DNA from 2 places in the Rubrobacter aplysinae genome. Region 2 is predicted to be linked to the other one. Evidence: riboswitches for the same ligand, from Rfam matches in the RefSeq annotation. Region 2 holds a riboswitch; the other holds the start of a gene.
The links. Region 2 has a riboswitch for S-adenosylmethionine ahead of ABD53_RS04720 (bifunctional homocysteine S-methyltransferase/methylenetetrahydrofolate reductase). Riboswitches for the same ligand answer to the same signal wherever they lie in the genome.
Positions count from the first base shown of each region.

Region 1: linked by a shared signal. The riboswitch ahead of metX (homoserine O-acetyltransferase MetX) and the one ahead of ABD53_RS04720 (bifunctional homocysteine S-methyltransferase/methylenetetrahydrofolate reductase) in region 2 are both predicted to bind S-adenosylmethionine.

Region 1 covers NZ_LEKH01000021.1:22,003-26,369, forward strand. The annotation lists gene ABD53_RS14375 (O-acetylhomoserine aminocarboxypropyltransferase/cysteine synthase family protein) at 1-365, opposite strand, end outside; gene metX (homoserine O-acetyltransferase MetX) at 376-1,548, opposite strand; SAM riboswitch class I at 1,681-1,797, opposite strand; gene ABD53_RS14385 (proline--tRNA ligase) at 1,964-3,736, shown strand; gene ABD53_RS14390 (hypothetical protein) at 4,078-4,367, shown strand, end outside.
Region 2 covers NZ_LEKH01000003.1:150,538-154,904, reverse strand. The annotation lists gene ABD53_RS04720 (bifunctional homocysteine S-methyltransferase/methylenetetrahydrofolate reductase) at 1-1,662, opposite strand, end outside; SAM riboswitch class I at 1,750-1,882, opposite strand; gene ABD53_RS04715 (phytoene/squalene synthase family protein) at 1,996-2,952, opposite strand; gene ABD53_RS04710 (phytoene desaturase family protein) at 2,952-4,367, opposite strand, start outside.

The DNA of each region.
Region 1 (4,367 bases), on a different contig from region 2:
GTGCCGCCGTAGAGCCCGGCGCTGGAGACGATCTCGTCTCCCGCTCCGGCGATGTTCAGGATCGCCAGCGTCTCCGCAGACTGCCCGCTGGCGGTCGCTAGAGCCCCGACGCCGCCTTCGAGGCTCGCCACGCGCTGCTCGAACACGTCGGTGGTCGGGTTCATCAGGCGCGTGTAGATGTTGCCCATCTCCGAGAGCGAGAAGAGGCTCGCGGCGTGATCGGTATCATGAAACACGTAGGAGGTGGACTGGTAGATCGGGACCGCCCGAGCCGTCGTCGTCGGATCGGGCTCCTGCCCGGCGTGCAGCGAGCGGGTCTCGAAGCCGTAGTTGTGAGCAGTCTTGTTTTCGTTGGTATCGGTCATGCTGTCTCCTCTAGCTCTCGTCGTCTTTATGTACGAATGGCCCGATTGCGGCGTCTAGCTCGTCCCAGTCCTTGAGGAACGCGTCGTGGCCGGAGTCGGAGTGTATCTCCCTGTAATGGGCGTCGGCCCCGGCCTCCTGGGCGACCTGGGCGGTCCTCCGTACCTCTCCGGGATAGAAAAGCCAGTCACTCGAGATGCCCACGAAAAGGGTCTCGGCGGAGATCCTGGCGTAAGCGTCCCCGGCGCGTCCGTACCCAGCAGCCACGTCGTACAGGTCCATCGCCCGGGTGAGGTACAGGTACGAGTTTGCGTCGAAGCGCCCCACGAGGTCCCGGCCCTGGTACTGCAGGTAGCTCTCGACCTCGAAGCGCCCGCCGAACTCGGGGTGTATCGCGGGCCGGCTCGCAGGCCGGCGGCCGAACCGCTCCCACTGCCCCTCCGGGCTCTGGTAGGTGACCATCCCGGCCATGCGAGCTATGGCGAGCCCTTCTTCGGGCTCGCGCCCGGTGCCGTAGTAGTCGCCGTCCTGCCAGTCCGGGTCGGCCATTATGGCGCGCCGCCCGAGCTCGCTCATGGCGAGGCCCTGGGGGCCGAGCGCCCCGGTCGCGGCGACGGGCACGGCCCGCTCCACGAAGTCCGGGTGGCTCACGGCCCATTCGAGCGCCTGCTGGCCGCCGATGGAGCCCCCGATCACGAGCGCCAGACGCTCCACCCCCAGGGCTTCGAGCACGAGCTTCTGGGCGCGGACCATGTCCCGGATGGTGACCACCGGGAAACGCATCCCGTAGGGCTCACCGGTGGCAGGGTCCTCGGAGGCGGGACCGGTAGAGCCGCCGCAGCCACCGAGCACGTTCACACAGACCATGAAGTAGCGGTCCGTATCCAGGGTGCGCCCGGGCCCGATCATGGCGTCCCACCAACCGCCACGCTTGTACCCCTCGGAGGGGCAGCCGGCGGCGTGGGAGTCGCCGGTGAGGGCGTGGGTGACGAGCACGGCGTTCGTGCCAGCCTTGTTTGGCTCGCCCCACGTCTCGTAGGCAAGGGTAACGTCTTCGAGGTTTCCGCCGAGCTCCGGCTCGAAGGAGCCTATAGAAAGGTAGCTCTTACCTGGACTGCTAGAGCACCCCCGCAGGATACTCCGAGCCGGAGCGTCGTTAGCCCCGGCCCCCAGGTCTGGTGTCATATTCGGTAGTAATGCAGCCTCCTCTCTTCCGCAAGGTGAACAGGTTTTCGCCAACGGCTCCGTTATTCAGTCATTCAGCCGGAGCCATCCTACGCGCAACCCGCTCGGTAGAAGAGGCCGTCTACGGCTCTTCCCACATCTTCCAGGGCGCTGCTCACGCCCTGCTGGACTTGGCACCTCGCGGCTATATGCCGCCGCCGGTTGCCGCGGTTTCTCGGGGCCAGTTCCCTCCGCCGCTCTCGATGCGAGTCCGCGCTAAGCCGGGATGCTAAAGCACCGGCCTCCCGCCGTCAAGATACGCGGGCGCTGCACAGACCCTATAAACAGCACCTGTACAGACCCGGGCCGCAGGGCTGTATAGTAAGCATACGCTGGTAATCCGAGAGACTTTTTCCGGGAGGTAACTTTCATGCGCATGAGCGGGATGTTCGGCCACACACTAAGAGGCAACCCATCCGAGGCGGAGACCGAGGGGCACCGGCTACTCGTGCGGGCCGGCTTCATGCGCCAGCTCGCGAGCGGAATCTTCTCCTACCTCCCGCTCGCCCACCGGGCGCTCGGCAAGGTGGAAGGGATAGTGCGGGAGGAGATGGACCGTATCGGTGGCCAGGAGATGAAGATGCCCGTCGTACACCCGGCCGACCTGTGGCAGGAGACCGGCCGGTGGTACCAGATCGGCTCGGAGCTAGGCCGGTTCAAGGACAAGAACGACCGCGACATGGTGCTCGCCATGACCCACGAGGAGGTCGTTGCGGACCTCATCCGGCGGGAGATCTCCTCCTACCGCCAGCTACCGGCGTTTATATACCAGATCCAGACCAAGTGGCGCGACGACCCCCGCCCCCGCTCCGGCCTCATCCGGGCGCGCGAGTTCACGATGAAGGACGCCTACAGCCTCGACGCCGACGAGGAGGGCCTGGACCGTCGGTACCGGGCCGGCTACTCCGCGTACTTCAACGTCTTCCACCGCTGCGGCCTGCCATCCGTCGCCGTGGACTCGGACGTCGGCATGATGGGCGGCACCCAGGCCCACGAGTTCATGTACCTCTCCCCGATAGGCGAGGACACGCTAATCCTCTGCGACAACTGCGGCTACACGGCGAATCGCCAGATCTCAGGTCTAGCAAAACCCGCCGCCGAAAGGGAAGACGAGAAGCCGCTTGAGAAGGTCGAGACACCCGGCACCGACACCATCCTCTCGCTCGCGAAGTATCTCGGCGTACCGACCTCGAAGACCGCAAAGGCCATCTTCGCCGTCGCGAGCTTCGAGAACGCCGGGGAGGGAGAGTCCGAGCGGTTCGTGATCGCGGTTGTGCGGGGCGACATGGACTACAACGACACCAAGCTCCTAAACGCCGTCGGGGCAGACGACCTGCGCCCGGCGCGGGAGGAGGAGATCCGGGCCGCCGGGGCCGAGCCGGGCTACGGTTCCCCCATCGGCGCGAAGGCGCTCGTGGTGGCGGACGACGCGATTGCGGACTCCCCGAACCTCGTCGCCGGGGCGAACGAGCCCGGCTACCACTACACGAACGTGAACCTCAGTCGCGACTTCGAGGCCGACGTGGTGACCGACATCGCGGTGGCGGAGGCGGGCTCGGGCTGCCCGGCGTGTGGCGAGCCGGTGCGGGCCGAGCGCGGCGTGGAGGTCGGGAACATCTTCAAGCTCGGCACCAAGTACACCGAGGCCCTCGGGGCGAGCTTTTTGGACGCGGAGGGCGTGTCGAAGCCCGTGATCATGGGCTCCTACGGCATCGGGATCGGGCGGCTCCTGAACTGTGTCGCCGAGGAGCACCGGGATGATGACGGCCTGATCTGGCCCGTCTCCATCGCCCCCTACCAGGTCCACCTCATCGCCTCCGAGCAGACCGCCACACGGGCCGCCGAGCTGTACGAGACCCTATCCGAAGCCGGTTTCGAGGTGCTCTACGATGACCGGGAGGAGTCGCTCGGGCCGAAGTTCAAGGACGCCGACCTCATAGGTCTTCCCTTGCGGCTCACGCTCACCCCACGCTCGCTGGAGAACGGCGGCGTCGAGCTCAAGGAGCGCGAAAGCGGCGAGACCGAGGTGGCCGCGTTCGAGGAGGTGAGCGAGAGGGTCGGGGAGCGTCTCTCCGCGCTCCGGGAAAAGCTGGACCGCTCGGTCGTGGAGGTGCCGTTCGGCGAGCAGCCCGCGAGCTGGCTCACATAAGGCTTGCCCAAGGCTCACGTACGAATCCAGGTACGGGCTCATACGGTAGCCCGGAGCCTTGAAACGCGGGCCGATATGCCCGAGTATTCTCGGCGTTCCCGGCGGCGCGAGCGGGGCCCGCACGTGGAGGGTGTGCAGGGCGCGCAACCCGATGCCCGTGATCCCGTATTACACCGGTGTATCCAGAGGACCGGAGGGGTGAGTCCGGACACCGGCACCGTATAGCGGCGCTTTCCCGCCGCCCGCGCCTCCGGTCAGAGGCGGGAACCCGGTTGAAACCAGGGCCTCCCGAAAGGTAGTTAAAAGGCAGAGCAAAAGAGCAGAGCGGACGGACTGACACGATGCACAAGCAAAACAAGCGCGGCCTCCTGCTCACGCTGGCGTTTCTCTCGGTCGTGCCCGCGGCCGCCCACCTCGCCTACTCCTGGATGGGCTTCAGCCCGACCGACGACGGCTTCACCCTGGCGTACAGCCGACGCCTGCTGGAGGGACAGGTGCCGCACCTGGACTTCATCATCATCCGCCCCCCACTCTCTCCCCTGCTACACGCGCCTTTCGTCCTCCTCGGCGGGGAGTACATGTACTGGATCTCACGCCTCTTCGTGTGGTTCGAGTTCGCCGTCATGGCCTG
Region 2 (4,367 bases):
CATGAGGCCGAGGATGATCTTGAGCTCCAAATCTCCGAAGTGCTCCAGGGCGCGTTCGAGCGACTCTATCTCGAAGATGGGCTGGGTCCAGAAGGCGTGGGTCCCGGCGTCTATCTTGCGTTTGATCTTGTCCAACTCATAGCCCATGTCCTCGGCGGTGGGGTTGAACGACGCGCCGATGAGAAAGCCGGGCGGCTCTCCTATCGGGTTGCCCGCGAGGTCCTCGCCCCGGTTCATCTTGCTCATCGCGTGCACGAGCCCGACGGAGTCGGTGTCGAAGACCGAGGTGGCCTCGGGGAAGTCCCCGATCTGAGCCGGGTCGCCGGTGACGGCGAGGATGTTGTGGACCCCGAGGGCGTGCGCCGAGAGGAGATCCGCCTGCAACCCTATGATGTTGCGGTCGCGGGTGGAGATGTGGGAGACGACCTCGATGCCGACCTCCTCCTGGATGAGCCGCCCCACCGTGACCGGGTGCATCCTGAGCCGCGCCCGCGCGCCGTCGGAGATGTCTATGGCGTGGACGCCGCGCTCCTTGAGCTTGCGGGCCGCCTCTATAACCTCCGAGATGTCGTTGCCGCGCGGCAGGTCCACCTCTACCGTCGTCGCCCAGCCTTCCTTGAGGCGCTGCCAGAAGTCGGTGACCGGCTCCCTGGGGCCGGTCACCTCGGCCTCGTCGGCGGCGGCGACCGCCGCGGCGACGGAGCCGTTGGTCTCGATCTCCCGCGGCGGCTCGAAGTCCTCCAGGCGCTGGGCCAGCGCGCGGACGTGATCCGGGGTGGTGCCGCAGCAGCCGCCTATGAGGCGCGCCCCGCTCTCGGCGAGCTTCACGCCGTACTCCGCGAAGTGGTCGGCGTCCTGGCTGTAGCGCACGACGCCGTCTATGAGCTGCGGCAGGCCCGGAGTGGGGAGGGCGGCGACGGGGCCGATCTGGGACGCCATCTGCTCGACTATCGAGACCATCCGCTGCGGCCCGACGGTGCAGTTGGTGCCCACGAGCGCCGCGCCCCAGTCAGATACCTCCCGGGCAACCTTGACGGGCAAGCCGTTGCCGAGCCTCTCGCCGTCCTCGATAAAGCTCTTGTACGCCAGCACCGGCACGTCGAAGGCGCTCGCGACCTCGTAGGCGAGCCTGAGCTCATCCATGTCGGTGAAGGTCTCCAGCAGCAGCGCGTCCGCCCCGCCCTCTATGAGCGCGTCCGCCGCCTCCCGGAAGATCTCTCTGGCCTCCTCGTACTCGATAGAGCCTATGGGCACGAGTGGCTGGCCGGTCGGGCCTATCGCGCCGGCAACGATGGCGCGCTCCGAACCTCCTGAATCCCCTGAACCTCTTGAGCCTTTGGAGCCTGCTCTACCGGTTAGCCCGGCATTCTCGACGGCCTTTTTGGCGAGCCTTGCCCCCTCGACGTTCAGCTCGCGTACCCGGTCCTCGAGGCCGTGATCGGCGAGCTTGATCCGGTTCGCGGCGAAGGTGTTGGTCTCGATGATCCTGGAGCCGGCACGGAGGTACTCCTCGTGTATCCCGATAACCGCCTCGGGGTGGGTGAGGTTGGCGCGTACGTACGGCGCGCCGGGTCCGACGCCGCGCTCCTGCATTACGGTGCCCATGGCGCCGTCCCCTATGAGGACCCTGCCATCCAGCATCTCTTTCAGGTCAAGTTGCAAAAGTATGCACCTCTCCTTAACCGTATGGTTCCCGGCGCTCGGTTACGTGATCCTGACAGGGGCGGAGACGCGACTCTTCTCGCTTCCCGCCCATCTCTCGGAGCACGCTCCGCAGGAATTGGCACCTGGCGCGGGTCATGATGCAAATCATTCTTAAGCATCTGACTCGCCGGCCGTCGCGGTTTCACAGGGCCAGTCCCTCCACCGCTCTCGATGAGCGCCCCGGACGCGGTCGGCCGGTTCAACGGCCTCCGGTTGATCGCCCGGCAACTTTAAGCGAAGCATATTAGAACATTATCGGGTGCGGATTGCAATTTGTTTTCCGGTGCGGGGCTATGCCGGGATCGCGGTACCGGGGGCGCGGCGAGATCGGCTCCGGGCCACGAGGTCTTTCGGGTCCCGGGCGGCGCAGCCGGTGGCGACGGCCAGCTTCTTCGCCGCCGAGGTCGAGGCCTTGCCGGAGAAAACGTCGTAGCCGTTCGCCTCTATGCTGTCCAGTATCGCGGCGTAGAGCCGGCGGGCGACGGCTATGGGGTAGCGCCGGCCGCGCGGGATGTAGTGGAGGCCCCGGTCCGCATCCTCGTACAGGCGTCTGGCGCGGGAGATCTCGAACCGCATCAGCTTGGCGAACCGCTCGTCTATCACGCCGGACGCGAGATCCTTCTCCGTGTACTCGAAGTGTTTCAGATCTTCCTGCGGCAGATATACGCGGCCCCGCTCCCAGTCCTCGCCCACGTCGCGCAGGAAGTTCGTGAGCTGCATGGCCTCGCCCAGGGCCTCGGCGTGGGGGTCGGCGGCGGCGTCGGTCACGCCCATGATCCGGCACATCATCAGCCCGACTACGGCGGCGCTGCCGTAGGTGTAGCTTTTTAGATCCATAAAGGTCTCGTAGCGGAACACGCGGGTGTCCATCTTCATGCTCCCGAGAAAGGCGTTTACGGTGTCGAGCTCTATGCCGTGCAGCCGGACGGTGTTCGCGAAGGCCCGCAGCGTGGGGTTCGCCACGGACTCGCCGGAGATCGCTGCGACCGTTTCGGCCTCGAAGCCATCCAGCCCGGCGAGTTGCTCTTCCAGGCTGGCCTCTCCGGGGTCGTCCACGATCTCGTCCGCCTCGCGCATGAAGGCGTAGATGGCGTGGACGTGGGGCCTCACCTCGCGCGGGAAGAGCTGGGTGGAGAAGTAGTAGGTTCGGCTGTGATACCGCTCTACCCGACGGCACCGCTCGTAGCACTCGGGCAGCGATAGGAGCTCGCCGCCCGGTGTGCCGTCGCCTGAAGGACCCACACGCATTACCAAGACCCGGCTCCGGAACCCGTGGGGGAGACGCCGACCTCGCGCCGTATCCTCTCGGCGGCGAGCTCCGCGCCGATGACGACGAGCGGGACGCCGGTGCCGGGCCGGGTGCTGGCCCCGACGAAGTACATGCCCTCTATGCTCGGCGAGGAGATGGGGGGACGGAAGTAGCCGACCTGGAAGATCCCGTGCCCCAGCCCAAAGGCCGCGCCCTCTTCGAGGTTGTAGTCCGAGAGCCAGTCGCGCGGGGTCTTTACCGTCTCGTGCCGGATGCGCCCCCGGATGTTCTCCACTCCGGCGCGGCTCTCCAAGAGGTCGTAGATCTTCTCCTTGAAAGCGGGGCCTTCGCGCTCCCAGTCCACGCCTCCGCCCTTTGCTTCACCGAGGTGCGGCACCGGCACGAGCACGAAGAGCGCGTCCGAGCCCTCTGGGGCCATGCCGGGCTCGGTGCGGGAGGGGACCACGGCGTAGAAGGACGGGTCTTCGGGGAGCCGGCCCTCGTCGAAGATGGCCTCGAAGTTCTCCCGGTACTCACTAGAGAGGAAGAAGTTGTGGTGCTTGAGGTGATCGAGCTCCCCTTCTATCCCCAGATACAGCATGAATGCCGACGCCGTGTACTCCAGGCTCCGGCGCTTCTTGCGCGGCGGGGCGAAGTCACCCTCCGCGGCCTTCGGCAAGAGCGAGCGGTACACGTAGGGCAGGTCTGCGTTTGCGAGCACCGCGTCGGCGCGGTGGGTCTCGCCGCCGACGCGGACCCCGCGCACCCGGTCTCCCTCGACCACCACCTCCTCGACCGGGGAATCTAGGTTGATCTCCACCCCGAGCTCCCCGGCGAGCCGCTCGAACGCCCGGACCAGCGAGTACATGCCGCCGCGCGGGAACCACAGCCCGTCCTCGGCCATCTCCGTATACGGCAGGAGCGAGTAGACCGCCGGGGCGTCGAAGGGGGAGAGGCCGAGGTACATGGTCTGCAGCGAGAACGCCTGCCGCAGTTTCTCGGTGTGGAAGTAGCGCGAGACGCTCTTGTAGTAGTTGCGGGTGGCCTGCGTCTTCCACAGGAGCTTGAGGTTGCGGAGGCTGAAGAAGTCGGCGGCGGTGTCGAAGTCTCGCTCGACGAACTCCGAGCGCCCGAGGCGGTACTTGTGGCAGGCGTCTTCGAGGAATCGGTAGAAGCGCGGGGTAACGCCGGGCTCTATGCGCTCTAGCTCCTTTATGAGCTCGGGGAGCGTGCGGCGGATGGTAAGCGAGTCGCCGTCGCCGAACTCCACCCGGTAGTCGCCGTCCAGCGGCAGGAGCTCGACGTAGTCCGAGAGATCCCGCCCGGCGTCCCGGAACAGCTTGCGGTAGGTGTCTGTCATCAAGAGCAGCGAGGGGCCGGTGTCGAAGGTGAAGCCTCCGTCGGTTTCGAGGCG